DNA from 2 places in the Streptococcus sp. HMSC062D07 genome. Region 2 is predicted to be linked to the other one. Evidence: predicted binding sites of a transcription regulator. Region 2 holds the regulator's gene; the other holds the start of a gene.

Region 1 (16,530 bases), on a different contig from region 2:
TTCCCCATATACAAATATGCTTCCTTACTAGTTAATTCTAGAGGAGGGAGATTGGCAACCTTTCTAAGTTCATTGTATTCGGAAACTGGTATGAGGTGGGAAGTAGTAGACTGTTTAAATCTTTGGAGCAAAATTTCCTTGTTCTTGCTGTCTTTTTGCTTTTTCAACTCCTTGATAATCTCTTCGAAGGACACGGACTCGTGTTCTTTAGGTTTGCCTACTTTAATTTGCAGAATCTTTGAAAACTGTGATTCTAGTCCAGCAGCTTCAAGCTCTTTTTTTACTGTACTTACATCAAGATTTTCATCTGTATCCTGCTTGCTATCTCTAAATGTATAATCCAATACGTGGGTTTGATTGCTTGAATTGCCACTTGCAATGGCAACACCTGCTCCAAAGAGGCACAAGGCAGAGAAGATTAAGAGGGAGCAGATGGCCAGTATAGTTGAGCGCTGGATAACTAATTCCTGAATCTGTCTAAAATTATAGGCATGAAGTTTTCGATTGTTTCCAAGCTTGACCAAAAAGTCTATAAATAAACGCATACCAAAGAAGAGGAGGATAGTTCCTAGAGTCCCCAAGAAAACAGTGATGCCCATGGTTATGACACTCTCCCAAGCTCGTCCACTCATCCCCAAGTAATAGGCTGTTCCTAGAAGCAAAATTCCGAGGACAGAAGCAAGAAGGTATACCCCCTTGGGGAGTAGTTTCTTCATTCCAGAGGGTGAATAGGCAAGCAGGTTTCCGATTTCCATATTGGCCGTCTTTGCACTTAAAAGGACAAAAACAGCTAATTTTACGGCTAGGAAGCCGATGACTGTATAGAGTAGAGCTGTGGTAGATAGAGAAAATTGATGTTCAATAATCCCTAGTCCCACAATTTTAGCGGTTATTAGGCTGATTAGTTCTGAAATCAAGATAGAAATTGGAAGGCCTATTCCAAGGGCAAGGACACTGTTTCTCAAATCCTCGAGTAGGAGCAACAAGAACAGTTTGCTTCTTCGCATCCCTAGCGTTAGATAGACACCAAATTCATGTTTTCTCCTTTCCATCTGCATACTGCTTGCGAAGTAGACTAGAAAAAAGAGAATAAAGAGGGTTGCTACATAAAGAATGGGAATCATGCTAAAGAGTTTATTTACAGCGTCACTCTCTATTTGTTTGAGAAAGATCATCACATCTTGATGGGACAAAGAAAGGATGATGTAAAAGGAGATAATAGAAAGAACCATGGAACTGAAATACAAGCCATTATTCTTTCGATCCCTCTTGCTATTTCTTGAGACTAATTTAGAAAACATTGCCATCACCTCCAGCTAGGGCTGCCATGACCTTTAGTATTCTGTGGTAAAAATCTTCTTGACTTTCTCTTGGATAATCGCGTCGAATTTCATGGAATAGTTTTCCGTCTTGGATAAACAAGATGCGGTTGCAAAAGCTGGCAGCGACTGAATCGTGGGTCACCATGAGAATGGTGGTTTCTTCCACTTGATTCATTTCGGATAATTTTTGCATCAAAATGGTCGCATTTTTTGAATCCAAAGCTCCTGTGGGCTCATCTGCAAATACAATCTTAGGGTCTAAAATCAAGGCACGCGCAGCAGCTACCCTTTGTCGTTGACCACCTGATAATTGAGATGGGAACTTATCCAGAAGTTCAGAAATATCTAGATATTGGGAAAGCAATTTTAACCGAACCTTGCTTTCGTTGGCATCGACCTTGTGCAAAGACAAGGGGAGTAAAATATTTTCTTTGGCTGTCAGATTGTCCAAAAGCTCAAAATTCTGGAAGAGATAGCCAATTTCCTTGCCTCTATAATCTGCTAATTGACTACCTTTTAACTGACCTAAATCTTTTTCTTGCATTTGAATGGAGCCGTCAGTTGGTTTGATGATAGTAGCGAGACAGTTAAGAAGGGTTGTTTTCCCAGAACCACTGCTCCCCATAATCCCTAAGAACTCACCTTTGACAACTTGAAAAGATATACCGTTCAAGGCTTTGGTGATATTCGGCTCTTTTCCATAATACTTTTTTAATGATTCTACTCGTAAAATTGTTTCCATGTGAAACACCTCCATCTTTTGTTACTTTCATTATAATATGAATCAGAGTAGAATAACACTTACGGATGATGTAAGAAATCTTTATCATTAGGTTATTGGAGCTATACTTACTATATTATAGCATGGTTTCAAGGATTTAAAAAGAGGAGTTGAGAGTCGAGAAATTATCCTAATATTGAAATTATAAAAAATAATACCACTGTAGTCCATGCTCCAGCAGTATTATTTATTATTTTATAGGAAACTTTATTCCCACTCAACGGTTGCAGGTGGTTTACTTGTAATATCATAGACGATGCGGTTGACATGGTCAACTTCGTTTACGATACGAACAGAGATTTTTTGGAGAACTTCCCAAGGAATCTTAGCGAAGTCAGCTGTCATACCATCGATAGAAGTGATAGCACGGATAGCAATGGTGTAGTCGTAAGTACGTCCATCTCCCATAACACCTACTGAACGAACGCCAGTGTTAACAGTGAAATATTGCCAGATATCGCGGTCAAGGCCAGCTTTAGCGATTTCTTCACGAAGGATAGCATCTGATTCGCGAACTGTTTCAAGCTTCTCTTCAGTGATTTCTCCCATGACACGGATAGCAAGCCCTGGACCTGGGAATGGTTGGCGCCATACGATGTGGTCTGGCATACCAAGTTCTGTACCAAGGGCACGAACTTCATCCTTGTAAAGAGTGTTGAGTGGCTCGATCAGTTCAAACTGCATATCTTCAGGAAGTCCACCCACGTTGTGGTGAGACTTGATGGTTTGAGCAGTATCCGTACCAGATTCAATCACGTCTGTATAAAGAGTTCCTTGAGCCAAGAATTTCACATCTTTTAGCTTGCTTGCTTCATCATCAAAGACATAGACAAATTCGTTACCGATAATCTTCCGTTTTTGTTCGGGATCAGAAACACCAGCCAATTTATCAAGGAAACGTTTGGCAGCATCTGCCTTAACGATGTTCAAACCAAACTTACCACCAAGCATATCCATGACTTGGTCAGCTTCTCCCTTACGAAGAAGACCGTGGTCTACAAAGATACAGATTAATTGATCCCCGATTGCTTTTTGGAGAAGAACCCCAACAACAGAAGAGTCAACACCACCAGAAAGTCCGAGAAGAACACGTTTATCTCCAACTTTTTCACGGATTTGTTTGATTTGCATCTCGATGAAGTTATCCATAGTCCAGTCACCTTTGGCACCACAGATATTCAAAGCAAAGTTACGCAAAATATCATAACCGTGAACTGAGTGGCGAACTTCTGGGTGGAATTGGATACCGTAAATTTTCTTATCAGGGTTTTCAATAGATGCATAAGGACAGTCTGCAGAAGTTCCAGTACGAACAAAGTCAGCAGGAATTTCTGTAACAGCATCACCGTGGCTCATCAAGACAAGTTGCTCATCTGGAGTACCCGCAAAAAGAGCTGATTCTGTGTGAGTCAATGTTGATTGACCGTATTCACGGTTACCAGCATCGCCGGCAGGAACAACCTTACCACCAAGCTTGTGAGTCAATAGCTGCATACCATAGCAGATTCCCAAAATCGGAATTCCAAGTTCGAAAATTTCTGGGTCAATATCAAACGATCCTTCTTCGTAAACAGAGTTTGGACCACCTGAAAGTACAATCCCGATAGGATTGATAGCACGGACTTCGTCAGCCGAAATCTTGTGACTTTTTAGTTCTGAAAAGACACCAATCTCACGGATACGACGTGAGATGAGTTGGTTGTACTGGCTACCATAGTCTAGTACGATGATCTTTTCGACATCTTGCAAATCAGTTGAAATGTTGCTCATCTTTTCCCTTTCTTCAAAGAAATATCTTCTTGAATATTCTATCATAAAAGGGTTAGAATTACCAACTAAACAAGTGCGGTTTGACTTTTCCCTATGAGTTACGGTACAATGGAAAAAATAAAGAAAAGAAGTGATCAAGCATGTTACCAGCTTATATGAAAATCCACGACCAAATCAAGAAAGACATTGATGAGGGAAGTTGGAAAATTGGGGAAAGACTTCCAAGTGAGCGAGATTTAGCAGAAGAATTTGCCGTTAGCCGCATGACCTTACGTCAAGCAATCTCTCTTTTGGTTGAAGAAGGGGTTTTGGAACGACGTGTAGGTAGTGGGACCTTTGTTTCAAGTACACGTGTTCAGGAAAGAATGCGTGGAACAACTAGTTTTACGGAGATTGTTAAAGCTCAAGGGAAAACTCCGTCTAGTCACTTGATTTCTTATCGTCGAACCATTCCAAATGAGCAAGAAGTGGCTAAACTTGGTTTACTGCCAACTGATAACATCATTCGTATGGAGCGTGTTCGCTATGCCGACAAAGTCCCTGTAGTCTATGAAGTGGCGTCGATCCCTGAGAAATTTATCAAAAATTTCAAAAAAGAAGAAGTAACCAAGCACTTCTTTCAAACCTTGCAAGAGCATGGTTATCGAATTGGTAAATCTCACCAGACCATATACGCACGTTTAGCCAAAGAAAAGATAGCTCATTACCTAGAAGTTGAAAAAGGGCATGCTATTTTAGGTTTGACTCAGGTTTCTTACTTTGATGACGGAACGGCTTTTGAGTATGTAAAGAGCCAATACGTCGGAGAACGGTTTGAATTTTATCTAGAAAATAATTAGTTTATAACATCACTCTTAAAGTAGAAACTCATCTATTTTAAGAGTTTTTATTTGGTTATGATTAGAAAACATTTTCCTAGTAAGAAAAATAGTAATCATACGAGTATTTTTCAAAGATTCGTGTTATAATAGTTAGGTTATATGGTCCCGATAAGGTGGTGGGATTGATTGTAAATACTCTTCCAACCAGTTCTTTGTAACTCTATAACGAATATTTTTTAAGGGGGGACATTTTTATGTCAGAACGTAAATTATTCACGTCTGAATCTGTATCTGAGGGGCATCCAGATAAGATTGCAGACCAAATTTCAGATGCTATCTTGGATGCTATTTTAGAGCAAGATCCAGAGGCGCACGTTGCTGCTGAAACAGCTGTTTATACTGGTTCAGTACATGTTTTCGGTGAAATTTCAACCAATGCTTATGTCGATATTAACCGAGTGGTTCGTGATACGATTGCAGAAATCGGTTATACCAATACAGAGTACGGTTTTTCTGCGGAGACGGTGGGAGTTCATCCATCTTTGGTGGAACAATCTCCAGATATCGCACAAGGGGTTAATGAAGCCTTAGAAGTTCGTGGAAATGCGGATCAAGATCCACTTGATTTGATTGGGGCTGGAGACCAAGGTCTCATGTTTGGTTTTGCGGTGGATGAAACAGAAGAACTCATGCCATTGCCAATCTCACTCAGCCACAAGTTGGTTCGTCGCTTGGCAGAGCTACGTAAGTCTGGTGAAATTAGCTACCTTCGCCCAGATGCTAAATCTCAAGTTACTGTTGAGTATGATGAAAATGACCAACCAGTGCGCGTGGACACTGTCGTTATTTCAACTCAACACGATCCAGAAGTCAGCAATGAACAAATCCATGAGGATGTAATCAACAAGGTCATCAAGGAAGTGATTCCAGCTTCGTATCTTGACGATGAGACTAAATTCTTCATCAATCCAACTGGTCGTTTCGTTATCGGAGGTCCTCAAGGGGACTCAGGTTTGACGGGTCGTAAGATCATCGTAGATACCTATGGTGGTTATTCACGTCACGGTGGTGGTGCCTTCTCTGGTAAGGATGCCACTAAGGTTGACCGTTCAGCTTCTTATGCAGCTCGCTACATTGCTAAAAACATTGTTGCTGCAGGTCTTGCTAAGAAAGCAGAAGTGCAATTAGCCTACGCAATCGGTGTAGCTCAACCTGTATCTGTCCGTATCGATACCTTCAGTACTGGTACGGTAGCTGAAAGTAAGCTTGAAAAAGCAGCGCGTCAAATCTTTGACCTTCGTCCTGCAGGAATTATCCAAATGCTTGACCTCAAACGTCCAATCTACCGTCAAACAGCGGCTTATGGACATATGGGACGTACAGATATTGATCTTCCATGGGAACGCTTGGATAAAGTAGAAGCTTTGAAAGAAGCCGTTAAGTAAACTAAAAAAAAGATTGGTCCTTAGACCAATCTTTTTTATGTTTAAAATTAGTTATCCAGTATTTTTACAAAAGCCCAGTTTCCAATAGATTTTGTTCCGTATTCTAACATCATCGAATCTAGTAATTCATACTTGTTTTTTTCATAGAAGCAAACATTTTTTTCAGTACTAGTAATCAAGCCCAAGCGTTTGCAGCCTTTGGATTTAAGATAAGGTTCAACACCTTCTTGTAGAAAAGCACTCCCGATTCCTTGGTTTTGACTAGAAGCGTTGACTCCCAACATCATCAAATACCAGTCAAAATTTCCTGATCTTTTCAAATGCTGTTCGGAACGTTCCACCAAATCAAGATATTTCAAGAGATTGCGCAGAGTAATAAAACGGAAAAGCTTGACCATACCATTCAGCAAATAAGATAGAATGGAAAAATCCTTTTGTTGCAGGAGGGCAACGGCCATGATTTCCCCGTCTTGTTCAGCTATCAGACAGGTCTCTCCTTTGATATAGAGTCTGGTCAGAAGGCTATCCAATGATTCTAAGAATGCTTGGTAATATTCTGGTTTTTTTAAATCATCTTTAATAAGAGTCATGAAAGGGTAGTCCATAAAGGCACCAGCCAACACTTTTCCAATTTTTTGATATTCATCTAGCCTGGCTTCTCTGTATACTATTTCTTTCATATCAAACTCCTTCATTAAAATCTCTCTATCTATTATAACGAAATTTCTCACATTTTTCGATTAAAGTGTGAAATTTTCACAAAAAAGCTTTATTCACAATAATTTATTTAAAGATATAAACAAGAAAAGGTATTAAAAAACCCCGCAGTTTTAACTGTAGGGTAGATTAATTCTATTTTGTAGGGATTGAAATCTCAATCAATTTATCAGAATAGAGGGTTTTAATATTTGCCTTATCAATAGCCTGTTGATTAATTTTACGATTGAGGAAAAATTCTTTGATTATTTCCATTTCTTTTTCACGGATTGCCCGATGTTTATTGGAAATGAGGATTTCGTAATGAAGTGGAGCCTGAGTAAAAATAACATCTGTATTTCCCGCAGAATAAACCTCTACAAGCGTTGCGTCGGTACTTTCTAGCTGACTTTTAACAAGTTGCGAGTGTGAATTTGTAGTATTGATAAGCTTCATAGGGTTTCCTCCTGTATTTCTATGTCTATTATAGCACTTTTTGGGAAATTTGGTAAAGATAGTTTAAATTTGATGTTGTTTTTTCCAAGCTTCAATCGCCCATTTGTGACTTCCGCGTTTTAAGTTAGTAATAGCTTCATCGATTGGGAACCAAGCTAGATGATTGAAGTCCTCGAGAGGTCTTTGGATTTCTTGGTAAGAAGTAGCTTCGTAGAGATAGGCTGGATTGTAGTAATAGGTGTCACGATGTCTAGAGTAGAAGTATTCATCAGCTTGCCCGTAGTAGGTGCCGATTTCAGCTGTAAATCCTAATTCTTCAATCAATTCTCGTTTGAGAGCTTCAAGGTGATTTTCACCTTCTTCAATTTCGCCCCCTGGTAAGAACCATGCACCATTTGGAGCTTGTACGAGGATAATCTTTTCATGGTTTGCATCAGGTATGACTGCATAAACGCCATATCTATTTTTGTAGGTTACTCCCTCTTTTTTTTCTCCAAATGTTGGATTTGCCATAAAGTTCTCCTTCGTGAGTGCGCTTTCTTTCTATAATAGTAAAGAATGTTCTCACTGTCAAGCAAGAACATTCTTTTGTATGTGAGGAACTAGTCGTTTGACTCGACTGTTTCCGTTTTATTTTTGGACTTAATCACGATTTTACCTTTACTTGTCATGACTGCCTTGAGGTCTTTTTCACTTGGATTTTCAAGGTAGTAGTCTGTAATGGCATCTTCGATATAGTCTTGAATCGTACGACGGAGTGGACGAGCTCCCATTTTTGGATCGTAACCAAGGTCTACAAGTTTTTCTTTCACCTTATCTGTTACATCTAAATGGATGTTGTTGCTTGAGAGACGTTTATTCACATCATCCAACATAAGGTCAACGATTTGTAGGAGATTTTCCTTGCTGAGAGCTTTGAATTCGATAATCCCATCAAAGCGGTTCATGAATTCTGGACTAAAGAAGTTACCTAATTCTCCAAGGACAGAGTTGGTACGACCTTCTCTAGCAGCACCAAAACCAACACTAGCTTCAGCTTTTCCAGTACCTGCATTTGAGGTCATGATAATGATGGCGTCTTTGAAGCTAACAGTTCGACCTTGACCATCTGTTAAACGACCATCATCCAATACTTGAAGGAACATATGCATGACATCTGGATGGGCTTTTTCAACCTCGTCCAAGAGGATAAGTGAGTAGGGGTTACGACGAACCTTTTCAGTCAATTGTCCAGCTTCATCATAGCCTACGTATCCTGGAGGGGCACCGACGAGTTTGGCAACGCTATGTTTTTCCATGTATTCGCTCATATCAAAGCGAATCATGCTATCAGCAGCACCAAAAAGCTCAATGGCCAGTTGTTTAGAAAGTTCTGTCTTACCGACACCAGTAGGACCAACAAAGAGGAAGCTACCGATTGGACGGTTTGGAGTTCCAAGCCCAACACGGTTACGGCGGATAGCCTTAGCAATCTTATCAACTGCATCATCTTGACCGATGACATGAGCCTTGAGGTCGTCTGCTAGGTTGATGAGTTGAGACTGCTCTTTTTCTTTCAAATCACCAACTGGAATATTAGTCTTTTGCTCAATAATGTGTTCAATCGTCTTTTCGCTGATGATTGGAGTATCCTGATCCGTTACCTTGGTCTTTTGCATTTCTTTATATTTAGCAATCTGGTCACGGAAGTAGGCTGCTTTCTCAAAATCTTCATCTCGAGTTGCTTGGGCCTTGAGATTTTCTGCCTCGATTAAGCGTTGGTCGATGACCTTAGGATCCACAAAATTCAAAGTTAAGTTCATTTTAGAACCAGCCTCATCTAGGAGGTCAATAGCCTTGTCCGGCAAGAAACGATCTTGGATGTAGCGGTTAGAAAGAGTAGCAGCAGCTTCGATAGCAGCATCTGTATAATGAACGTGGTGGTAATCTTCGTATTTCTTTTGGATACCTTTGAGAATAATAATAGTCTCTTCCACAGTTGGTTCATCAACTTTGACAGATTGCATACGACGTTCAAGGGCAGCATCTTTTTCGATGATGCGATATTCATTGAGGGTAGTAGCACCAACTAGTTGGAGTTCGCCACGAGCAAGAGCTGGTTTTAGGATATTTCCTGCATCCATATTGCCGTCTCCGGCAGAACCAGCACCGACAATCTCGTGAATTTCATCGATAAAGAGGATGACATCTTTGCGCTCACGAATTTCTTCCATGAGTTTCTGCATGCGCTCTTCAAACTGTCCACGAATTCCTGTACCTTGGACAAGGCTAACAACGTCTAAACGGATGACTTCTTTCCCTTGAAGTTTGTGGGGAACATCACCATCTACAATTTTTTGAGCGAGGCCTTCGACAACGGCTGTCTTACCAACACCAGGCTCTCCGATAAGGACGGGATTGTTTTTGGTTCTACGGTTGAGAATTTCAATGACACGGATGATTTCTTCGTCGCGACCGATAACAGGGTCGACATTTCCACGGCGGGCAATCTCGGTTATGTTGATACCGTACTCATCCAAGAGTCCTTTTTCTTGACTAGGAGGAGGTGTTTGAGCTGGCCCGCGATTTTGGGAACCAAAACCACCATTGCCACCATTTCCACCACCTGACTGGGTTGGAGGAACATTATTATTTGAAGAAGGTCTAAAGTTATTCAGATCGTTAAAGAAGTCTCCAAATGGATCAAAATCACGATTGTTTAAATCTGTAATGCCTTTGAATAAGCTATTGTTAGGATCTGTTTTGATAATTTTGTAGCAATTTTGGCAAAGATCGATTTGCTTTTGTTGCCCATTAAGATTGGTGTAAAGATGGATCGTAGAATCATTGATTTTACAATTTTGACAGAGCATATCACTACCTCGTTTCTTTCTTGGCTTTGACTAAAACAGAAAGGTCAAAAATAGTCAAAGTTCTTTAGTCTCATTATATCATGATTGAAGGGGAAAGCAAGTAAAAAGATTGAGTCTTAGAACTCATGATAAAAGAGTTTTGTAGATGAAATATAGGGATAAAAAGAAAAATCCTATTTGTCATGCAAAAAGGATTTTCATTGGTCAAAGCAGGAGACTTCTCCGGCATTTATTCAACAATTAGTATAAAAGTTCGTAGATTTCCATCGCAATGAGGTCGATGCTATCAAATGTATATGTTTCACGAGCTTCAACGTCACGAAGTGTAAAGAGTGGTCCGTTTTCTTCGTCGTGGTTAAAAGCAACCTCTGCGACAACAACTCCTTCGCGCTCAAAGTTACGTTTCAAGTTACCACCATCTTTAGTCATTGCTTCTAAGCGATTGATGATTCTAACCAAATGTGATTCCATTTTGATTCTCCTCCATTTCTTATCTTTACTATTTTACCATAAACAGACTCGACTTGACTAGAAAAAAACTAAGATTTCTCGCTATTTCTATCGTCTTTGAAAATTTATTGAAAATATTAGGAGAAAATGTTGAATTTTTATGCAATATATGTTATCCTTATACAAGTTTTAAGTTTAAATATTAAAAACAGAAAGTAGAGTATCCATGAATTTTTCTTTTTTACCGAAATATCTACCATATTTTAACTATGGAGCCGTTGTAACAATTATCATATCTATCTTGGTAGTCTTCTTGGGGACCATTCTAGGAGTGCTGCTGGCCTTTGCACAACGTTCAAAGATTAAACCACTTGCCTGGTTTGCTAATCTATATATCTGGGTCTTCCGTGGGACTCCAATGATGGTGCAGATTATGATTGCATTTGCCTTGATGCATATTAGTGCTCCGACTATTCAAATTGGGATCTTAGATGTTGATCTGACTCGCTTGATTCCGGGGATTTTGATTATCTCTATGAATAGTGGTGCCTATGTATCAGAAACAGTTCGTGCTGGGATTAATGCAGTGCCAAAGGGACAATTAGAAGCAGCTTATTCACTAGGTATTCGTCCTAAGAATGCCATGCGTTATGTCATTTTGCCCCAGGCTATCAAAAATATCTTACCTTCTCTAGGAAATGAGTTTATCACTATTATCAAGGATAGCTCGCTCTTGTCAGCTATCGGGGTTATGGAGTTGTGGAATGGAGCTACTACAGTATCAACAACTACTTACCTACCTTTAACACCGCTCTTATTTGCAGCCTTTTACTACTTGATTATGACCTCTATCTTGACACTGGCCTTGAAAGCTTTTGAAAATCGTATGGGACAAGGAGATAAGAAATAATGACTGAAACACATATAAAAATTGAAAACCTTCATAAAAACTTTGGGAAAAATGAAGTTTTAAAAGGAATTGATCTTGAAATCAAAAAAGGACAAGTAGTGGTGATTATCGGACCTTCTGGTAGCGGTAAGTCAACCCTCCTTCGTTCGATGAATCTCCTCGAAGAAGCTACTAAAGGAAAAGTTATATTTGAAGGTGTTGACATTACCGATAAGAAAAATGACCTCTTTGCCATGCGCGAAAAGATGGGAATGGTTTTCCAACAATTCAATCTCTTCCCAAATATGACGGTAATGGGAAATATTACACTCTCTCCTATTAAGACTAAAGGGGAAAGTAAGGCAGTTGCTGAAAAGAGAGCCCATGAGCTTTTGGCAAAGGTTGGGTTACCAGATAAGGCAGATGCTTATCCACAAAGTCTGTCTGGTGGGCAACAACAACGTATCGCTATCGCCCGTGGTCTTGCTATGGAACCAGATGTCCTACTCTTTGATGAACCAACTTCTGCTCTAGACCCAGAAATGGTAGGAGAAGTACTAGCAGTTATGCAAGAACTTGCTCAGTCAGGAATGACCATGGTTATCGTAACGCATGAAATGGGCTTTGCTCGTGAGGTGGCGGATCGTGTCATCTTTATGGCTGACGGTGTCGTTGTCGAAGACGGAACTCCAGAGCAAGTTTTTGAACAAACCCAAGAACAAAGAACCAAGGATTTCTTGAGTAAGGTTTTGTAAGAGTCGTAAAATTATATCCATTTCGACTTTTTTTAGGTGGATAGTTCGACAAGTTAGAGCAAAACTTCATTACTTAGTTTAGATTAAAGTTATAAATAAAAAGTAGGCATCAGCAAATGCTGATGCCTACTTTTTGTAGTTAAAATAAGAAGGTAATGCTTGTAAGTATACCTAATACTGCGAAAATAATTTTCCAAACTTGTTGGTTCTTTTTGAAAAGCTTATCAGAGTATAATGCTAGTATAAGAAATATAAAAAATAGTATATATTTATTAAATATTGGCATGGATTTCCTCCTTTTATTGTAAGACTTCCATTACTTACATTATACATTATTTTAAATGCAGAATCAAAAATTAATATCTTTATTCTGTGAAGTTCCTTTATCCTCCAGTAAGAGAATGACTAGTTCTCCAACTGAGCCTTTTCTTATAGTTTCAGACTATAGGGTATCTTAGGTAAGAAGTGTTAGAATGCCGAACGATTTTTTGTTATAATAGAAAATATTTGTTAGAAAAGAGAAAATACATGACACAGATAATTGATGGAAAGGCTTTAGCAGCCAAGCTACAAGGACAGTTGGCTGAAAAAACAGCTAAATTAAAGGAAGAGACAGGTTTGGTTCCAGGATTGGTCGTTATTTTAGTCGGAGAAAATCCAGCAAGCCAAGTTTACGTACGCAACAAGGAGCGTTCTGCTATCGCTGCAGGCTTCCAAAGTGAAGTCGTGCGAGTTCCGGAGACCATTACTCAAGAGGAATTGTTAGAATTAATCGCTAAATACAATCAAGATCCAGCATGGCATGGGATTTTGGTCCAGCTTCCATTACCAAAACACATCGATGAAGAAGCTGTTTTACTAGCTATTGATCCTGAAAAGGATGTGGATGGTTTCCATCCTCTCAACATGGGACGCCTCTGGTCTGGTCACCCAGTTATGATTCCTTCAACACCTGCAGGGATTATGGAAATGTTTCATGAATATGGGATTGACTTGGAAGGTAAAAATGCGGTCGTAATTGGTCGTTCCAATATTGTCGGGAAGCCTATGGCCCAGTTACTGTTGGCTAAAAATGCAACTGTAACCTTGACCCACTCTCGCACCCATAATTTAGCCCAAGTAGCTTCTAAAGCCGATATTTTGGTCGTAGCTATCGGTCGCGCCAAGTTTGTGACTGCTGACTTTGTCAAACCAGGTGCAGTTGTCATTGATGTAGGGATGAACCGAGATGAAAATGACAAGCTCTGTGGAGATGTTGATTACGATGCTGTTGCACCAATTGCTAGTCATATCACCCCTGTACCTGGTGGAGTTGGTCCAATGACCATTACTATGCTGATGGAGCAGACTTATCAGGCTGCACTTCGGACATTGGATAGAAAATAAGAGAAACATTCGCTCAATAGAGTGTATTTTCTATAGCTATATTTAAAATGGCAGAAATGAGTATTAAATTTTAGATATAAGATTACAAAAGGAGGTTTGCGCCTCCTTTTTATTGTATAATAAAGTGAGGTGATTAGATGATTTTAAAAATTTATAATGGAGAATATAGTTTGCAATGGAATGGAATATATCACTTAGCACTAATTAATTATCCAAATATCCAAGAGTGGGAATTAGAAAAGATTGCTAAATTTATAGCTTACGAAAAACTTCATAAACGCCAAACAAGTATCGAGTGTATTAATTCTTGTTTAAAAAAAGAGATTTTAGCTTACCTCTGTCAGCATCCTTTTCTGCAACCATTTACCCCTACAGATAAAAGAGTAGCCTCGACTTATGATCTACATAAGAGGTTAGTGACTTCAAATTATTGTAGTCATACTTGTACAGTTGAGGTGGCTCAGGCGATTTTTCAGACTGGAAAACTTATGTCGGCGGTAAAAATATTTGGTAAAAGTGGGGCTGAGCTAGTTACAGATAGTCGTAATGCAGCTTCTGATCCAGCAGACTATTTTGACTATATCATGTTCGGATGGTCTAATACGTCTTCGGGTTACCGACTCGCTATGGAGCGTTTGTTAGGACGGGCACCGTCTGAGGAGGAATTGCAAGAAAAGTTCATTCCTGGCGTTAGTTTTCATTTTCTGTATGAAGAATTAATTCAAGCGCCAGGTTATATCTTTGATGGCTATCATGTTGCGAAGGTAAGAGATAGTTTAGATTTGGATACGTGTATCATCCCGTCAAAAGATAAGGCTTGTTTTGAAGGTTTGATTCCTTGTCAATTACAAGATAGAGTGATTTACCTAGACTATGAGGGAGAAGGGTTACAGGCTTGGAATACCAAGGTTAATCAAGTGCTACAAAGTAAGGATAAGTTTAAGGAGTAGTGTATGAAAGAGATTGATCAAGCTCTACTGAAAAAAGTAATCATCGAGCGTCCTCGTTCTAGTCATAAGGGAGACTACGGTCGTCTTCTCTTGATTGGGGGAACGTATCCCTATGAGGGAGCGATTATTATGGCTGCTTTAGGGGCTGTTAGAAGTGGTGCAGGCTTGGTGACAGTAGCAACGGATGAAGAGAATATTCCAGCTCTACATAGCCATCTGCCAGAGGCTATGGCTTTTGACCTTGATGATAAGCAATTACTTGAGCAACAGTTGCAGAAAGCTAATATTGTCTTGGTCGGACCTGGACTAGTGGATGATGAGCGTGGAGAAGAGCTTCTCCAAACAGTCTTTCATCATTTAGTCCAAAATCAGACCCTCATACTGGATGGTGGTGCCCTATCCATTTTTGCTAAGACGGGAATGAAATTTCCTAAGGCTCAGCTTGTTTTAACTCCACATCAAAGGGAATGGCAAGTCTTGTCAGGCTTAGATTTGACTTCCCAAGGAACCGATGAAACAGGGGAGGCCTTGAAGAAATTTCCTACTGGGATGATTCTAGTTCAAAAAGGTCCTGCTACTCGAATCTGGCAAGCAGCTCAAGCTGATTGTTATCAACTGGGTGTTGGTGGTCCTTATCAGGCGACTGGGGGCATGGGAGATACCCTAGCTGGGATGATTGCTGGTTTTGCTGGTCAATTCCCACAAGTTAGTCTCTATGAAAGAGTGACGGTAGCGACCTATCTACATTCAGCCATTGCCCAAGAACTAGCTGAGGACAACTTTGTAGTTCTGCCAACCACGATTAGTCAACATATCCCTGCATTCATGAAAAAAATACAAAAAGACACCTGATTTTTTCAGGTGTCTTTTGATGATTAGAAGAGGCCTTTGACCTTATCTACAAGACCGTTAAGTCCTTCTGATCCTGAGACCAAAACTTGTGCTTGGCTTAGGTACTCACCGAGTTGGTCCTTGTTTTCATCAACAAACGTTTTTGCTGCAGAAAAATCTTTGTTCTCAATGAGTTCCTTTACTTGATTAAACAAATCTAATGGGTTCATGAGTTCCCTCCTTTTCTACAATTCTATCCAATCATTTTTTTCAAATCTTGCAAGAAACTTGACTCTTCAAATAAAGTTCAGGGGTGTCAAATGGTGCAAATTTTGATATAATTTTTAGTGATGAACTTTAGAAATAATCGGTATGTGGTTGTAGATTTAGAAGCAACAAGTACTGGAAGTAAGGCGAAAATCATCCAAGTGGGAATTGTAGTCATTGAAGATGGTGAGATTGTTGAACAGTATGCGACTGATGTCAACCCTCATGAACGCTTGGATTCTCATATCAAAGAATTAACGGGTTTGACTGATAAACGTTTGGCAAAGGCTCCAGAGTTTTCTCAGGTGGCTGGAAAGATTTTTGAACTGGTCAAAGACGGTATTTTTGTTGCGCACAATGTTCAGTTCGATGCTAATTTATTGGCAGAATTCCTCTTTTTTGAGGGTTATGAATTGCGCACGCCTCGTATCGATACAGTGGAGTTGGCTCAAGTATTTTACCCTCAGCTTGAGAAGTATAATCTCGGCATTCTTTGCCAAGAGTTGGGGATTCCTCTAGAGCAAGCCCATTCAGCCCTATCTGATGCCCAAGCAACAGCAGAACTCTTTCTTTGTATGAGACAAAAAATGTTTGGACTGCCAAAAGGGTTGTTGGAGCGCTTATTGAGTTTATCAGACAGCTTACTCTATGAATCTTACCTAGTCATCGAGGAAGTTTATCAGAAACAGTCTCTCCTCGTTGAGCATGATTTGGTAGAAGTGCAAGGCTTATTCTTAAGAAAAGAGAAGCCAGTCCTTTCTCCACGCAAACTCTCAAAAGATTTCCAAACTAATATTGCCTTGCTAGGTTTGGAGGAGAGAAGTCAACAAGAAGAATTTGCCCAAAAGGTTCAAGAGTT
Region 2 (16,530 bases):
ATTTCATCATGTAACGGTCATGCTCCATGAGACCATTGATATGCTAGATGTAAAACCTGATGGTATTTACGTTGATGCGACCTTGGGAGGAGCAGGACACAGCGAGTATTTATTAAGTAAGTTAAGTGAGAAGGGGCATTTATATGCCTTTGACCAGGACCAAAACGCTATTGATAATGCACAAAAACGTTTGGCGCCTTACATTGAAAAGGGCATGGTCACCTTCATCAAGGATAATTTCCGTCATTTGAAGGACCGCTTACATGACTTAGGTGTGACTGAAATTGATGGAATTTGTTATGATTTAGGTGTGTCAAGCCCGCAGTTGGATCAGCGTGAACGTGGTTTTTCCTATAAGAAGGATGCACCACTGGATATGCGCATGAATCAAGAAGCTAGTTTGACCGCTTATGAAGTCGTTAATCACTACGACTACCATGATTTGGTAAGAATCTTTTTCAAATATGGAGAGGACAAGTTTTCCAAACAGATTGCTCGAAAAATTGAACAGGCGCGTGAACAGAAACCGATTGAGACCACGACGGAATTGGCAGAGATTATTAAATCTGCCAAACCGGCAAAGGAGCTCAAGAAAAAAGGCCACCCAGCTAAACAAATTTTCCAAGCTATCCGTATAGAGGTCAATGATGAACTGGGTGCTGCAGATGAATCAATCCAGCAGGCTATGGATATGCTGGCTCTAGATGGCAGAATATCAGTGATTACCTTCCATTCGCTGGAGGATCGCTTGACCAAACAGTTATTTAAGGAAGCTTCCACAGTTGAAGTCCCTAAAGGTTTGCCTTTCATCCCAGACGATCTCAAGCCCAAGATGGAATTGGTATCTCGGAAACCGATTTTACCAAGCAAGGAAGAATTGGAAGCCAATAATCGTTCCCACTCAGCCAAGCTTCGAGTGGCAAGAAAAATTCACAAGTAAGAGGAAACCATGGCAGAAAACAGAGGAACAACGAGCCAATTGCTACAAGCTCGTATAAAAAAATTTTCACGTGTTGAAAAGGCCTTTTACCTTTCAATTGCCATCACGGCTCTCGTCTTAGCAATCAGTGTAGTCTATATGCAGACTCAACTTTTGCAGGTTCAGAGTGATTTGACAACAGTCAATTCACAAATTGAGGAAAAAAAGACAGAGTTGGATGATGCTAAACAAGAAGTTAATGAATTGATCCGATCAGAACGTTTGGCGGGTGTCGCGGATTCGCAAGACTTGCAATTAAACAATGGAAATATCCGATCGGCGGAGTAATATATGAAAACATGGAAAGAAAAAATAGTACACTTTGCCATTAAGAATCGCAGAACTCCTCTAGAAAACCGCAGACGAGTTGGGAAAAGCCTTAGTCTCTTGGCTGTCATTCTCTTTGCTGTTTTTTTGGTTAACTTTGCGGTAATTATTGGTACAGGCTCAAAATTTGGTGTTGACCTAGTTAAGGAAGCAAGCAGGGTCCACCAAACAACTCGGACAGTTCCTGCAAAACGAGGAACTATCTATGACCGTAATGGAACTCCGATTGCAGAAGATGCAACCTCCTACAATGTTTATGCTGTAATAGATAAAGAATATAAGTCCGCTAATGGTGATGTTCTTTATGTAGAAGAATCTCAGTACAACAAAGTGGCAGAAATTTTTCATAAATACTTAGATATGGAGGAGACTTACGTCAAAGACCAACTCTCTCAACCAAATCTCAAACAGGTTTCTTTTGGTGCTAAAGGGAATGGGATTACCTATGCTAATATGATGTCCATTAAACAGGACTTAGAATCTGCTAAGGTTGAGGGTATTAATTTTACGACTAGTCCAAATAGAAGTTATCCAAATGGGAAATTTGCATCATCCTTTATTGGTTTAGCACAGTTACATGAAAATGAAGATGGCACGAAAAGTCTAATTGGGACATCTGGTATCGAGAGTTCCTTAAATAGTTTATTGGCAGGGACAGATGGTATTATAACCTATGAAAAAGACCGCTTAGGAAATATTGTTCCAGGTACGGAGCAAGTTACCCGACAGACTGTAAACGGGAAAGATGTCTATACGACCCTATCTAGTCCTTTACAATCTTTCATGGAAAGTCAAATGGATGCCTTCCAAGAAAAAGTCAAGGGTAAATATATGACCGCGACCTTGGTCAGTGCAAAGACCGGTGAAATCCTCGCTACCACCCAACGACCTACCTTTAATGCAGATACCAAAGAAGGAATCACTGAGGACTTTGTTTGGCGTGATATTCTTTATCAAAGTAACTATGAACCAGGATCAGCCTTTAAGGTCATGATGTTAGCTTCTTCTATTGATAATAATACCTTCCCAAGTGGAGAATACTTCAATAGCAGTGAATTCAAAATGGCGGATGCGACGACTCGAGATTGGGATGTTAATGCTGGTTTGACTACTGGTGGGATGATGACTTTCTCACAAGGTTTCGCTCACTCCAGTAATGTTGGAACGAGTCTACTTGAACAAAAAATGGGAGATGCTACTTGGTTGGATTATCTAAAACGCTTTAAATTTGGGGTTCCAACTCGCTTTGGCTTGACAGATGAATACGCTGGTCAACTTCCAGCTGATAATATTGTTAGTATTGCTCAAAGCTCATTTGGGCAAGGAATTTCAGTGACACAAACACAAATGCTTCGTGCCTTTACAGCTATTGCTAATGATGGAGTTATGCTGGAGCCAAAATTTATAAGTGCTATTTATGATACTAACAATCAGTCTGTACGTAAGTCACAAAAAGAAATAGTAGGAAATCCTGTTTCCAAAGAGGCAGCAAGCACAACTCGAAATCACATGATCTTAGTTGGGACGGACCCTCTATATGGAACTATGTATAATCACTACACAGGAAAGCCAATTATAACAGTTCCTGGACAAAATGTAGCAGTTAAATCCGGTACGGCTCAAATCGCTGATGAGAAAAATGGAGGATACTTGGTTGGTTCTACCAATTATATTTTCTCAGTTGTGACTATGAATCCTGCTGAAAATCCTGATTTTATCTTGTATGTAACGGTTCAACAGCCTGAGCATTTTGCTTCGGTACAACTAGGAGAATTTTCCAACCCTATTCTGGAACGAGCTTCAGCTATGAAGGAGACGCTCAATCTTCAATCTACGGCTAAGAATTTGGACCAAGTGACAACTACAACTAGTTATGCCATGCCTAGTATTAAGGACTCTAGCCCTGGAGATTTAGCTGAAGAACTCCGTCGTAACCTTGTACAACCAATTGTTATCGGTTCGGGAACAAAAATCAAAGAAAGCTCTGTAGCAGAAGGAACCAATCTAGACGCCAATCAGCAAATCTTACTCCTTTCAGATAAGGTAGAAGAGATGCCTGACTTATATGGCTGGTCTAAGAAAAATGTTGAAACCTTTGCCAAATGGCTGAATATCCAAGTTGAGTTTGAAGGCACAGGAGAAACTGTTAAAAAGCAAAGTGTTCGTGCCAATACAGCTTTAAAAGATTTACAGAAAATAAAAATAACATTAGGAGATTAGAATGCTTATTTCTATCTTTGCTGGAGTGATTGCCTTTATTCTAACAGTCATAGGAATTCCAGCCTTTATCCGTTTTTACCATAAAGCACAGATTACCGGTCAACAGATGCATGAGGATGTCAAACAACACCAAGCAAAAGCTGGGACACCAACAATGGGAGGACTCGTCTTTCTCCTAGCAGGAGTTTTAGTTAGTCTGGTCCTTGCTCTCGTGACTAATCAATTAACCAATAATGTCGGAATGATCCTCTTTATCCTGGTCTTATATGGTTTGGTCGGTTTCTTGGATGATTTCCTCAAGGTTTTCCGTAAAATCAATGAAGGACTTAATCCTAAACAAAAGTTCCTGCTTCAATTAGTAGGAGGAGTCATCTTCTATCTCTTTTATGAAAGAGGAGGGGATGTCTTAAATGTATTTGGGTATCCATTGCACCTAGGCGTTCTTTACATTTTCTTTGCTCTCTTCTGGTTAGTTGGTTTTTCGAATGCTGTTAACTTGACTGACGGAATTGATGGGTTGGCAAGTATCTCAGTAGTGATTAGCCTATCTGCCTATGGAGTCATTGCTTATGTACAAAACCAATTGGATATTCTCCTAGTGATTCTTGCCATGATTGGTGGTCTTCTTGGTTTCTTTGTCTTTAACCATAAGCCTGCTAAAGTTTTTATGGGAGATGTGGGAAGTCTTGCTCTTGGAGGAATGTTGGCCGCTATTTCTATGGCGTTACACCAAGAATGGACCTTGCTCTTGATTGGGATAGTGTATGTTTTTGAAACAACATCTGTCATGATGCAAGTTACCTACTTTAAGTTGACTGGAGGAAAACGTATCTTCCGGATGACACCAGTTCATCACCATTTTGAGTTGGGTGGATTTTCAGGTAAAGGTCAAGCCTGGAGTGAGTGGAAGGTCGATTTCTTCTTCTGGGGAGTGGGCTTGGTTGCTAGTCTCGTGACCTTGGCTTTCATGTATTTATTCTAAAATAGAATATTGGAATATAAAAGAGAAGGATTTATACCCTTCTCTTTTTAGTTCCTATTTTCTTCAATTGAGGAATCCTTTTCTCAAAAAAGTAAAATTATGATAAAATGGAAAAAAGAAAGATGAGCCTATGAGTTATTTTAAAAAGTATACATTTGATAAATCTAAGTTTAAGTTAGGAATGCGAACGTTTAAAACAGGAATCGCTGTTTTTTTGGTCCTCATGATTTTTGGTTTTTTTGGATGGAAGGGACTTCAGATTGGGGCTCTTACAGCCGTTTTTAGCTTGAGAGAAGACTTTGATAAAAGTGTCCACTTTGGGACATCACGTATTTTAGGGAATAGTATCGGTGGTTTTTATGCGCTGATGTTCTTCCTCCTAAATAACTTTTTTCATGGAGCCTTTTGGGTAACTCTTCTTGTAGTTCCAATTTGTACCATGTTAACCATTATGACAAATGTTGCCATGAACAATAAGTCAGGAGTTATCGGTGGAGTTGCGGCTATGTTGATTATTACCTTATCAATTCCGAGTGGAGAGACTGTTTTGTACGTATTTGCTCGTGTATTTGAAACTTTTATGGGTGTTTTTGCAGCAATTCTTGTAAATTACGATATTGATCGTTTACGGAGCATTTTACTGAAAAAGACAAAATAATGTCACAAGATATAACATTATTGATTGACGATTGAATTTTTTTAGACTATAATAGACAGAAAGAAGGAAGTGTACATGAAGGAAAAAGAATTTCGTCGCAATATGGCAGTTTTCCCCATTGGTAGTGTTATGAAGCTGACCGATCTTTCGGCGCGTCAAATTCGTTATTATGAAGATCAAGAGTTGATAAAACCTGATCGAAACGAAGGTAATCGCCGTATGTATTCTTTGAATGATATGGATCGATTGCTTGAAATTAAAGATTATATCTCTGAAGGTCTTAACATTGCTGCTATCAAGAAAAAATATGCCGAACGTGAGGCGAAAGCCAAGAAACCAGTCAGTCAAACTGAGGTGCGTCGGGCCCTTCGGAATGAGGTTCTTCAACAAAGTCGCTTTGCTTCTCAACAATCACCTTTTGGTCGCGGTTAGGCAACCGCTAGTCGTCAAATATAAGGAGAAAAAACATGCCAATCACAGCTGCAGATATTCGTCGTGAAGTTAAGGAAAAAAATGTAACCTTTATTCGTCTCATGTTTTCAGATATTTTGGGAACGATGAAAAACGTCGAAATTCCTGCTACAGATGAACAACTAGACAAGGTCTTGTCAAATAAGGCTATGTTTGATGGGTCTTCTATTGAAGGATTTGTCCGTATCAATGAATCAGACATGTATCTATATCCAGATTTGGACTCTTGGACAGTCTTCCCATGGGGAGATGAGAACGGTAGTGTCGCAGGATTGATTTGTGATGTCTATACAACAGAAGGGGAACCATTTGCAGGAGACCCTCGTGGAAATCTTAAACGTGCTCTTCGTCATATGGAAGAAGTTGGATTCAAATCTTTCAACCTTGGACCAGAGCCAGAATTCTTCCTATTTAAGCTTGATGAAAATGGAGACCCAACTCTTGAAGTGAATGACAAGGGTGGTTACTTTGATTTGGCGCCTACAGACCTTGCTGATAACACTCGTCGTGAAATTGTAAATGTCTTGACTAAAATGGGATTTGAAGTAGAAGCCAGTCACCACGAAGTTGCTGTAGGTCAACATGAGATTGACTTTAAGTATGATGAAGTTCTTCGTGCATGTGACAAGATTCAAATCTTTAAACTTGTTGTAAAAACAATTGCGCGTAAACATGGTTTGTATGCAACCTTTATGGCTAAACCTAAATTTGGTATCGCTGGTTCAGGAATGCACTGCAATATGTCCTTGTTTGATGATAAAGGGAACAACGCTTTCTTTGATCCAAATGATCCAAAAGGAATGCAATTGTCAGAAACAGCCTATCATTTCCTTGGTGGTTTGATCAAGCATGCCTACAACTACACAGCTATCATGAACCCGACCGTTAACTCATACAAACGTTTGGTTCCAGGGTATGAAGCACCTGTTTACATCGCTTGGGCTGGTCGTAACCGTTCACCGTTGGTGCGCGTTCCTGCTACTCGTGGAATGGGAACACGTTTGGAATTGCGCTCAGTAGACCCAATGGCAAACCCATATATCGCAATGGCTGTTCTTTTGGAAGTTGGTTTGCACGGTATTGAAAACAAAATCGAAGCACCAGCGCCAATCGAAGAAAACATCTATATCATGACTGCAGAAGAGCGTAAAGAGGCTGGTATCACAGACCTTCCATCAACTCTTCACAACGCTTTGAAGGCCATGACAGAAGACGAAGTGGTTAAAGCAGCTCTAGGTGAACACATCTACACTAGCTTCCTTGAAGCCAAACGAATTGAGTGGGCAAGCTATGCAACCTTCGTTTCACAATGGGAAATTGATAACTACCTAGATCTATACTAATGATAAATCAGAAAGATTGTCCGTGAGGACAATCTTTTTTTCTTGCATTTTATATCGAGGTGTGATATATTTTATATAACGAGGTGCGATATATCGAACTGAATAGGAGGTCTGATTAAATGGAATTAACAGATAAGATTAGGCGGGTTTACCTTCCCATGACTGAAACGGGTTTTTATATTCTGTTCTGTCTGCAAAAGGAGAACCATGGTTATGGTATTACACAAAAGGTCAAAGAGATGACAGATTCGCAAGTATCCATTAGTCCTGGAACTATGTATGGAACCCTATCGAAGATGGAAAAGGATGGTTTGGTTTCCTTTGTCCGAGAAGAGGAGAAACGTAAAATCTATCAGATAACAGACTTGGGCCGAAAAGTTTTAGAGATTGAGTTGAAACGTATTGAGCGGCTCTATAGAAACAGTCGGGAGGAGCTTTGATGGAAAAGAAAGTTGTTTATAGAATTGCTACCATTGCGGATTATGATAGAGAAGCTCTCTATCTCGGAGAAATGCATGCTCAGGGCTGGAAACTTAAGGAAGTTAGTTATTCTAACTTAGTAGTTGCGGTTAAGTATACTTTTGAAAAGTGCCAACCGGAGCAGGTGGTTTATCAGTTGGACTTTTATCCTATGAAAAAGTCAGAGAGAGCTTCCTATTTACAACTATTTAAAGATTGTGGCTGGGAGCATATTACAGACTTTAATGGTTTTTCCTACTTTAGAAAGCTTTATTCTGGAGTTGAGTCGGATGCCGAGTTTGAAATTTATAATGACGCGACAGGGAAGTTAGCAATGGTCAAGAAGATTTTAACAATGCGGATGCTTCCTATTTTGCTTCTCTTTTCAGCTCTACTACCGATTTTCTCAAAGTTTGTCAGTGGAGGTAGTTCTTTCAGTTGGGGAATGTTTTTGATTGTTATCATAGACTGTACTTTATTGATAGTTTTCGCGATTCAGATTTCTTATATTTTTTGGAGATTGTTTCAAAAGTGGAGTGAATTATCTGATAAATAAAACCATTTTGGAGGTTAGACAATGAAAAGCAAAGTACAATTTCGAATGTTTACCATTTTTGATTTGGATAAGGTAGAAGATTATTTGCATGAGATGCATTTGAAAGGTTGGAAATTTAAAGCCAATCGTTTTGGCTTTTTCTATTTTGAACCATGCCGATCAGATGATGTAATTTACCGTGTGTGGAATACTAGCTACCTTAGAAAAAATGAGATAGATTTACAAAGTATTAAGGATAGAGGATGGGAATTTGTGGAAAATTGTTCTTATACTGTTTTTCGAAAAGCAACTTGTGATGTAGATTCAAATGATCAATCATTCATGGACGATCGTCTTCGATGGGCTGATGTGAAATCTAGACTTCGTATATCTACAGTTTCTATCTCTGGCGGTCTAGTTGTTTGTATGAGCCTGTTTCGCGAAAGTCTCTCTCAGTCTTTCTTCCTTATTTTTGCCCTTTATGCCCTCATGATTTCTTACCTAATCTATAGTTTTTACAGACTTAAAAAGAAATATCTTGAGAATGTAAGATGATTTTCTAGGACCTCAGACTGATTTTTAGCACTCTTGGCAAAAGAGTGCTAATTTTTTGAGTTTTTGTCTTGACATTCTTTTCTAAGGGTGTATAATAGAATCATAAGTTAGCACTTGGATACGTCGAGTGCTAAAAAGATCTATCAGAGAGGAGTGACGAGATGGTTACAGAACGTCAGCAGAATATTTTAAATCTGATTATTGACATCTTTACCAAAACGCACGAACCTGTTGGATCTAAGGCCTTGCAAGAGACTATCAACTCAAGTAGTGCTACCATTCGAAATGATATGGCAGCTCTAGAAAAGCAAGGTTTGCTTGAAAAGGCTCATACTTCCAGTGGTCGGATGCCGAGTGTGGCTGGTTTTCAATATTATGTCAAACACTCCTTATCCTTCGACCGTTTAGCTGAGAATCAAGTTTATGAGATTGTAAAAGCCTTTGATCAGGAATTCTTCAAACTTGAGGATATTCTTCAAGAGGCAACTAGAATCTTGACAGACTTGAGTGGTTGTACGGTTGTTGCACTGGATGTAGAACCAAGTAGACAGAAGCTAACAGCTTTTGATATTGTTGTCCTCGGGCAACATACAGCTCTTGCTGTTTTTACGCTTGATGAGTCTAGAACAGTTACCAGTCAGTTTTTGATTCCGAGAAATTTCTTGCAGGAGGATTTAAATCGCCTCAAGACCATGATTCAAGAACGTTTCCTGGATCAGACTGTTTTGGATATTCACTACAAGATTCGGACAGAGATTCCGCAAATTATCCAACGTTACTTCACAACAACGGATAATGTTATGGATCTTATTGAGCATATCTTCAAAGAAATGTTCAATGAAAATATCGTGGTTTCTGGCAAAGTCAATCTTTTGAATTTCGCTAATTTAGCGGCCTATCAATTCTTTGATCAGCCACAAAAGGTAGCTTTGGAAATTCGAGAAAATCTGATTGGTGACCAGATGCAAAGTGTCCGAGTTGCGGATAGCCAAGAATCCTGTTTAGCTGACTTAGCAGTGATTAGCAGTAAGTTCCTGATTCCCTATCGTGGATTTGGAATCCTTGCGATTATAGGTCCGGTCAATCTGGATTATCAACAATTGGTCAATCAACTCAATGTAGTTAATCGAGTTTTGACTATGAAGTTGACGGATTTTTACCGCTACCTCAGCAGTAATCACTATGAAGTGAATTGAGATTGAAATCATTAAAGGAGGCGAAAATGGCCCAAGATATAAATAATAAAGAAGTAAAAGAAGAGGAAGTTGTTGAATCAGTAGAAGAAACAACTCCTGAGAAGTCTGAATTGGACTTGGCTAATGAACGTGCCGAGGAGTTTGAAAACAAATATCTTCGTGCCCACGCAGAAATGCAAAACATTCAGCGTCGTGCCAATGAAGAGCGTCAACTCTTGCAACGCTATCGCAGCCAAGATTTGGCAAAAGCAATTTTGCCATCGCTTGATAACCTTGAACGCGCTCTTGCCGTTGAAGGCTTGACAGATGATGTGAAGAAGGGCTTGGAAATGGTCCAAGAAAGTTTGATTCATGCTCTGAAAGAAGAAGGAATCGAGGAAATCGCAGCTGATGGAGAGTTTGACCATAACTACCATATGGCTATTCAAACAGTCCCAGCTGATGATGAGCATCCAGCTGACACCATCGCACAAGTCTTTCAAAAAGGCTACAAACTCCATGACCGTATCCTACGCCCAGCCATGGTGGTTGTATATAACTAGGCTAGAGAACTTAAAAACCTTGTCCGAAACGACAGAAAACTATGAAGAAAGATAAAAAATTATTCAGCTTTGCAATAGTGAGCGAAGCGAACTATTGGCGATACTCCTCGCCGTGGCGCTATTTGCGCAAACTTTGAGACCTTAGGCTCAAAGTTTAGTCAAAGAGATTGACGAAGTCAAGCTCTGACGGCGCCGCCACCTAAGAAGAGTATCAAAAAGAAAAAAAAATAAAATTTAAGGAGAAAAACACATGTCTAAAATTATCGGTATTGACTTAGGTACAACAAACTCAGCAGTTGCAGTTCTTGAAGGAACTGAATCAAAAATCATCGCAAACCCAGAAGGAAACCGTACAACTCCATCTGTAGTTTCTTTCAAAAACGGTGAAATCATCGTTGGTGACGCTGCAAAACGTCAAGCAGTCACAAACCCAGATACAGTTATCTCTATCAAATCTAAGATGGGTACTTCTGAAAAAGTTTCTGCTAACGGCAAAGAATACACTCCACAAGAAATCTCAGCTATGATTCTTCAATACTTGAAAGGTTATGCTGAAGAATACCTTGGTGAAAAAGTAACCAAGGCTGTTATCACAGTTCCAGCTTACTTTAACGATGCTCAACGTCAAGCAACTAAAGACGCTGGTAAAATCGCTGGACTTGAAGTAGAACGTATCGTGAACGAACCAACTGCAGCAGCTCTTGCTTACGGTTTGGACAAGACAGACAAAGAAGAAAAAATCTTGGTATTCGACCTTGGTGGTGGTACATTCGACGTATCTATCCTTGAACTCGGTGATGGTGTCTTTGATGTATTGGCAACTGCAGGGGATAACAAACTCGGTGGTGACGACTTTGACCAAAAAATCATCGATTACTTAGTAGCAGAATTCAAGAAAGAAAATGGTATCGACTTGTCAAACGACAAGATGGCTCTTCAACGTTTGAAAGACGCAGCTGAAAAAGCGAAGAAAGACCTTTCTGGTGTGACTTCAACACAAATCAGCTTGCCATTTATTACTGCTGGTGAGGCTGGACCTCTTCACTTGGAAATGACCTTGACTCGTGCCAAATTCGATGATTTGACTCGTGACCTTGTAGAACGTACTAAAGTTCCAGTTCGTCAAGCCCTTTCAGATGCAGGTTTGAGCTTGTCAGATATCGACGAAGTGATTCTTGTCGGTGGTTCAACTCGTATCCCTGCCGTTGTAGAAGCTGTTAAAGCTGAAACTGGTAAAGAGCCAAACAAATCAGTGAACCCTGACGAAGTAGTTGCCATGGGTGCTGCTATCCAAGGTGGTGTGATCACTGGTGACGTCAAAGACGTTGTCCTTCTTGACGTAACTCCATTGTCACTTGGTATCGAAACAATGGGTGGAGTTTTCACAAAACTCATCGACCGTAACACAACTATTCCAACATCTAAATCACAAGTCTTCTCAACTGCAGCGGATAACCAACCAGCCGTTGATATCCATGTTCTTCAAGGTGAACGTCCAATGGCAGCAGATAACAAGACTCTTGGACGTTTCCAATTGACAGATATCCCAGCTGCACCTCGTGGTATCCCACAAATCGAAGTAACATTCGACATCGACAAGAACGGTATCGTATCTGTTAAGGCCAAAGATCTTGGAACTCAAAAAGAACAAACAATCGTTATCCAATCCAACTCAGGTTTGACAGACGAAGAAATCGACCGCATGATGAAGGATGCAGAAGCAAACGCTGAAGCAGATAAGAAACGTAAAGAAGAAGTGGACCTTCGTAACGAAGTAGACCAAGCTATCTTTGCGACTGAAAAGACAATCAAAGAAACTGAAGGCAAAGGATTCGATGCAGAACGTGACGCTGCACAAGCTGCCCTTGATGATCTTAAGAAAGCTCAAGAAGACAACAGCTTGGATGAAATGAAAGCAAAACTTGAAGCATTGAACGAAAAAGCTCAAGGACTTGCGGTTAAACTCTACGAACAAGCCGCAGCAGCGCAACAAGCTCAAGCAGGAGCAGAAGGTGCACAAGCAACAGGAAACGCAGGCGATGACGTCGTAGACGGAGAGTTTACTGAAAAGTAAGATGTTGAGGCGTTAAGAAAACGAAAGAAAAATAGGAAGCCATCGCCTTGTGCGATGCACAAAAGATGGCTTATCTTTTTTCCGAAGTTTTTAGCCGAAACTCAATTCAGCCTTACTAGTTCAAAAACAAAGTATAATCGACTTTGCTTTAGAATGTCGTAATGATAAGAAGAAATCCAGAGGTTGCAACCCAGCCTCTGTTTTTCGGTAAAATAGAGGATGTTGCGTATGAAAAAAGTACTTTGTATCATTTATCCTAATTTCTCTCTTTATGAGATAACCACTTTAACGAGTACTTTATCTCTGTCTTTTGACATCACGATTGATTATGTAGCTTCTGAGAATTCGATGGTGGTCTCTGAGGATGGTTTGCCCTGTCAACCGACGAAAACATTGGATCAGATCTGTATAGAAGATTATTCTTGTGTGATTTTGCCAGGAATGGTAAATATAGGTCCTGCTCTACAAGATGAGAAATTGATCTTGTTTTTGAGAAGTCTTAATGAGCAAGATATCCTAATTGCAGCTATTTCTTCAGCGCCCCTTTTATTGGCGAAAGCAGGCTTGTTGAAGGACACGAAATTCACAGGTGGGATTTGGCAAAACTTCTTTGACTATTTTGAATTTCTTCCACGAGAAAATTTCAAACCGAAAGTTCTTGTGCAAGATAAACAAATCATTACGGCTATCGGTTTTGCACATCAAGAGTTTGCAAGAAAAGTGATTCTAAGTTTAGGGCTGGCAGAGAATACGGACAACTATTTTAAAGAACAAAACGAGTATGCAGAAGAGGATTTGATATTTACTCTATCAGATGTAGAGTTTGATCAAGTGAAGCAAAGTATAGAAAACATCCTCTAAAGTTTTACATGAAAATTATAGAAAGGAACAAAGAGTGTTCGCAACTGAACATGGGTTCCAAAGTTTCTAATTTAATATAAAAGAAAGGAACAAAGAGCGTTCGGGGAATTGAACTCGAGCGGAAAGCTTGGAAATTAGATAAACCGCTTAAGAAATCAGGATTTCTTGTCGGTTTCCTAAATTTCAGTCGCTTTCTGTTCGCTCTTAGTATCTTGTATGAACAATACTGAATTTTATGACCGTTTGGGCGTTTCAAAGAATGCATCTCAAGATGAGATCAAGAAAGCCTATCGGAAATTATCTAAAAAATATCACCCAGATATCAACAAAGAACCTGGTGCTGAGGAAAAGTACAAGGAAGTTCAAGAAGCTTATGAGACCTTAAGTGATGAACAGAAACGTGCTGCCTATGACCAATATGGTGCGGCTGGAGCCAACGGTGGCTTTGGTGGTGCAGGCAGTTTCGGTGGCTTCGATGGTGCAGGCGGTTTTGGTGGATTTGAAGATATCTTCTCAAGTTTTTTCGGCGGAGGCGGTTCTTCTCGCAATCCAAACGCTCCTCGTCAAGGTGATGACCTCCAGTATCGCGTCAATTTGACTTTTGAAGAAGCCATCTTTGGTACTGAAAAAGAAGTCAAATACAATCGTGAATCAAGCTGTCGTACTTGTAACGGATCAGGTGCTAAGCCTGGAACAAGTCCAGTTACTTGTGGACGCTGTCACGGTTCTGGTGTTATCAACGTCGATACTCAAACACCGCTTGGTATGATGCGTCGCCAAGTAACCTGTGATGTCTGTCATGGTCGCGGAAAAGAAATCAAAGATCCATGTACAACATGTCATGGAACAGGTCATGAAAAACAAGCCCACAGTGTCCATGTGAAAATTCCAGCAGGTGTCGAAACTGGTCAACAAATTCGTCTAGCTGGTCAAGGGGAGGCAGGCTTTAACGGTGGTCCTTATGGAGACTTGTATGTGGTGGTTTCTGTAGAACCGAGCGATAAATTTGAGCGTGAAGGAACAACTATTTTCTACAAGTTAAACCTCAATATCGTCCAAGCAACTCTTGGTGATACTGTCGATATCCCAACCGTTCACGGTGATGTTGAATTGGTGATTCCAGAGGGGACTCAAACTGGTAAACGATTCCGCCTACGTGGTAAGGGAGCTCCGAGCCTACGTGGTGGTGCTGTTGGTGACCAATATGTCACTGTTAATGTCGTGACGCCTACAGGCTTGAACGAACGGCAAAAAGCAGCCTTGAAAGAATTTGCAGCTGCAGGTGACTTGAAAGTCAATCCAAAGAAAAAAGGCTTCTTTGACCACATAAAAGATGCCTTCGAGGGGGAATAAAAAAAAGAGCCATGAGGCTCTTTTTTGTTTGTAGATAGTAACGGAGAAAAGAATCTCCGACTGTCTCCTATTGATATTTTTGAGTGAGTAAACCAGCCTCATCCATGTCCTGGATGAGTTGCTTGAGTTCCGCTTCCTTGCCAGGTTTCACGGTGACGGTATCAATGTGCTTAATCGCCGAATTATCCTGGATATCCACCAAGGTCAACGCTTTTTCATAGAATGCGATTCCCTTTTTCATGCTTTCCGGATCATTCAAAGTTAGAATTGTGTAAGAAGAATGTGATTTCTTTCCGTTTTCTCGGAAATGCTTCTCGCCTTCCTCCTCTAAAAATTGTATTAAACCATGATTGAACAAGTTATCCCCTACTTTATAGTAAGAAATATCTCCTGTCTGTAGGACATAGACTTTGAGTCGGTTTTTAGTGAGGTTTGAACTTTCTTTAAGGACTGGGTGGCTATTGATGACCTCATCTGAGAAAGTCACATAAAAATCCAAGCCTCCCCCCTCGAATTGATAGCTACCATTTGATTCTACTTTTTCAGGAGGGAGGTCAATGGAGATAAAGATTTGTTTTAAGGCTTCCTTCCCCTCTCGGATGTCACTCGGTGAAGCCTTGAAAAGATTGGCCACTAGTAGAAATGCTAGGGTTACAAAAAGACAGAAGCAACCAGAAATAATCAAGATGACTTTTAAAAACTGTTTCATGTTTAGTCCCTCCCTTTTCTGTTCGAATCTAGTAACCCAAAATGGATTTAAGGAAAGTTGGATGCTTTCTTTTTTAGTTTTCTTCAGTTTCTCGTAGTTCTTTTATGACAGCAAGTCTTGCTTGGAGGTCTTTCTCTAAGACTTTAAATTTGTAAGTGAGGTCTTCTTGATACTCTTTGATGACTTCTTTTTGTTGATTGATAATTTGTAAGCTATTTTGGATAACATCTAAATCACCTTTGATTGCTTCAACGCGATCAGTTGTATCTAAAACTTCTTCAGTGATAACTTCACGATTTTTAACGAGGAGGTAAGATCCGACTGCTGATCCAGCAAAAAGTAGTAAATTTGATAGTTTCATAGGAACTCCTTAAGCGTTTTTGATGGTTTCAGCGACTTGGGCAAGTTTGTCAAAGTCAGGTTCATGGGCAACAAAGTCAATTTTTAGGTCATCATCTGCACCATAACGAGGAACGAGGTGGACATGGGTATGGAAAACGGTTTGTCCAGCTACCTCTTCGCAGTTGGCGATGATATTCATACCTTCAGCTTGGGTAGCTTTCATAACCTTTTGAGAAATGACTGGAACCTTAGCAAAGAGTTGGCTAGCGCTCGCAGCATCCATTTCTAAAAGATTGCGATAGTGTTCTTTTGGTACGACCAAAGTATGACCAGGTGTTACTTGAGAAATATCAAGAAAGGCAAGAACTTGCTCATCCTCATAAACCTTGGCTGCAGGGATTTCTCCTGCTAAAATCTTACAAAAAATACAATCTGACATAAAAACCACCTCTAGTGTATTGAATTTTGATATAATATAGCTACATTATACCAGATTCGGAGAAAATATGTTAGAAATTAAAAACCTGACAGGAGGCTATGTTCATGTCCCTGTCTTGAAAGATGTTTCCTTTACAGTTGAAAGCGGACAGTTAGTTGGTTTGATTGGTTTGAATGGTGCAGGAAAATCAACGACTATCAATGAAATTATTGGTCTTTTGACGCCATATAGTGGGGAGATCAAGATTGACGGATTGACTTTAGGAGAGGATGCTACGAGCTATCGCAAGAAAATTGGTTATATCCCTGAAACTCCTAGCTTGTACGAGGAATTGACTCTCAGAGAACATATTGAGACAGTTGCTATGGCCTATGGTATCGAGCAAAATCTAGCTTTTGAACGTGTAGAGCCGCTTTTAAAAATGTTCCGTTTGGATCAAAAATTGGATTGGTTTCCAGTTCATTTTTCCAAAGGGATGAAGCAAA

The links. The regulator HrcA, encoded in region 2, represses chaperone genes, less so after heat shock. The targets are predictions, from matches to a motif close to TTAGCACTCNNNNNNNNNGAGTGCTAA.
Region 1: the regulator HrcA is predicted to act here: its motif matches at 10,260-10,286, upstream of HMPREF2957_RS03640 (ATP-dependent Clp protease ATP-binding subunit).

What each region holds. Positions count from the first base shown of each region.
Region 1 covers NZ_KV815326.1:82,141-98,670, reverse strand. Annotated here, with positions in the region: gene HMPREF2957_RS03680 (FtsX-like permease family protein) at 1-1,301, opposite strand, end outside; gene HMPREF2957_RS03675 (ABC transporter ATP-binding protein) at 1,291-2,064, opposite strand; gene guaA (glutamine-hydrolyzing GMP synthase) at 2,311-3,873, opposite strand; gene HMPREF2957_RS03665 (GntR family transcriptional regulator) at 4,014-4,712, shown strand; gene metK (methionine adenosyltransferase) at 4,949-6,139, shown strand; gene HMPREF2957_RS03655 (GNAT family N-acetyltransferase) at 6,187-6,819, opposite strand; gene HMPREF2957_RS03650 (DUF1827 family protein) at 6,992-7,291, opposite strand; gene HMPREF2957_RS03645 (NUDIX hydrolase) at 7,355-7,804, opposite strand; gene HMPREF2957_RS03640 (ATP-dependent Clp protease ATP-binding subunit) at 7,894-10,143, opposite strand; gene HMPREF2957_RS03635 (DUF1797 family protein) at 10,384-10,614, opposite strand; gene HMPREF2957_RS03630 (amino acid ABC transporter permease) at 10,820-11,503, shown strand; gene HMPREF2957_RS03625 (amino acid ABC transporter ATP-binding protein) at 11,503-12,237, shown strand; gene HMPREF2957_RS03620 (bifunctional methylenetetrahydrofolate dehydrogenase/methenyltetrahydrofolate cyclohydrolase) at 12,766-13,623, shown strand; gene HMPREF2957_RS03615 (phosphate ABC transporter ATPase) at 13,761-14,573, shown strand; gene HMPREF2957_RS03610 (NAD(P)H-hydrate dehydratase) at 14,577-15,425, shown strand; gene HMPREF2957_RS03605 (hypothetical protein) at 15,449-15,634, opposite strand; gene HMPREF2957_RS03600 (bifunctional DnaQ family exonuclease/ATP-dependent helicase) at 15,755-16,530, shown strand, end outside.
Region 2 covers NZ_KV815324.1:101,068-117,597, forward strand. Annotated here, with positions in the region: gene rsmH (16S rRNA (cytosine(1402)-N(4))-methyltransferase RsmH) at 1-940, shown strand, start outside; gene ftsL (cell division protein FtsL) at 950-1,267, shown strand; gene pbp2X (penicillin-binding protein PBP2X) at 1,271-3,526, shown strand; gene mraY (phospho-N-acetylmuramoyl-pentapeptide-transferase) at 3,528-4,508, shown strand; gene HMPREF2957_RS01125 (FUSC family protein) at 4,639-5,166, shown strand; gene glnR (transcriptional repressor GlnR) at 5,242-5,598, shown strand; gene glnA (type I glutamate--ammonia ligase) at 5,634-6,980, shown strand; gene HMPREF2957_RS01140 (PadR family transcriptional regulator) at 7,100-7,420, shown strand; gene HMPREF2957_RS09470 (DUF2812 domain-containing protein) at 7,420-7,995, shown strand; gene HMPREF2957_RS01150 (DUF2812 domain-containing protein) at 8,017-8,529, shown strand; gene hrcA (heat-inducible transcriptional repressor HrcA) at 8,691-9,725, shown strand; gene grpE (nucleotide exchange factor GrpE) at 9,752-10,267, shown strand; gene dnaK (molecular chaperone DnaK) at 10,518-12,341, shown strand; gene HMPREF2957_RS01170 (DJ-1/PfpI family protein) at 12,570-13,202, shown strand; gene dnaJ (molecular chaperone DnaJ) at 13,419-14,555, shown strand; gene HMPREF2957_RS01180 (hypothetical protein) at 14,623-15,264, opposite strand; gene HMPREF2957_RS01185 (hypothetical protein) at 15,338-15,625, opposite strand; gene HMPREF2957_RS01190 (HIT family protein) at 15,635-16,045, opposite strand; gene HMPREF2957_RS01195 (ABC transporter ATP-binding protein) at 16,113-16,530, shown strand, end outside.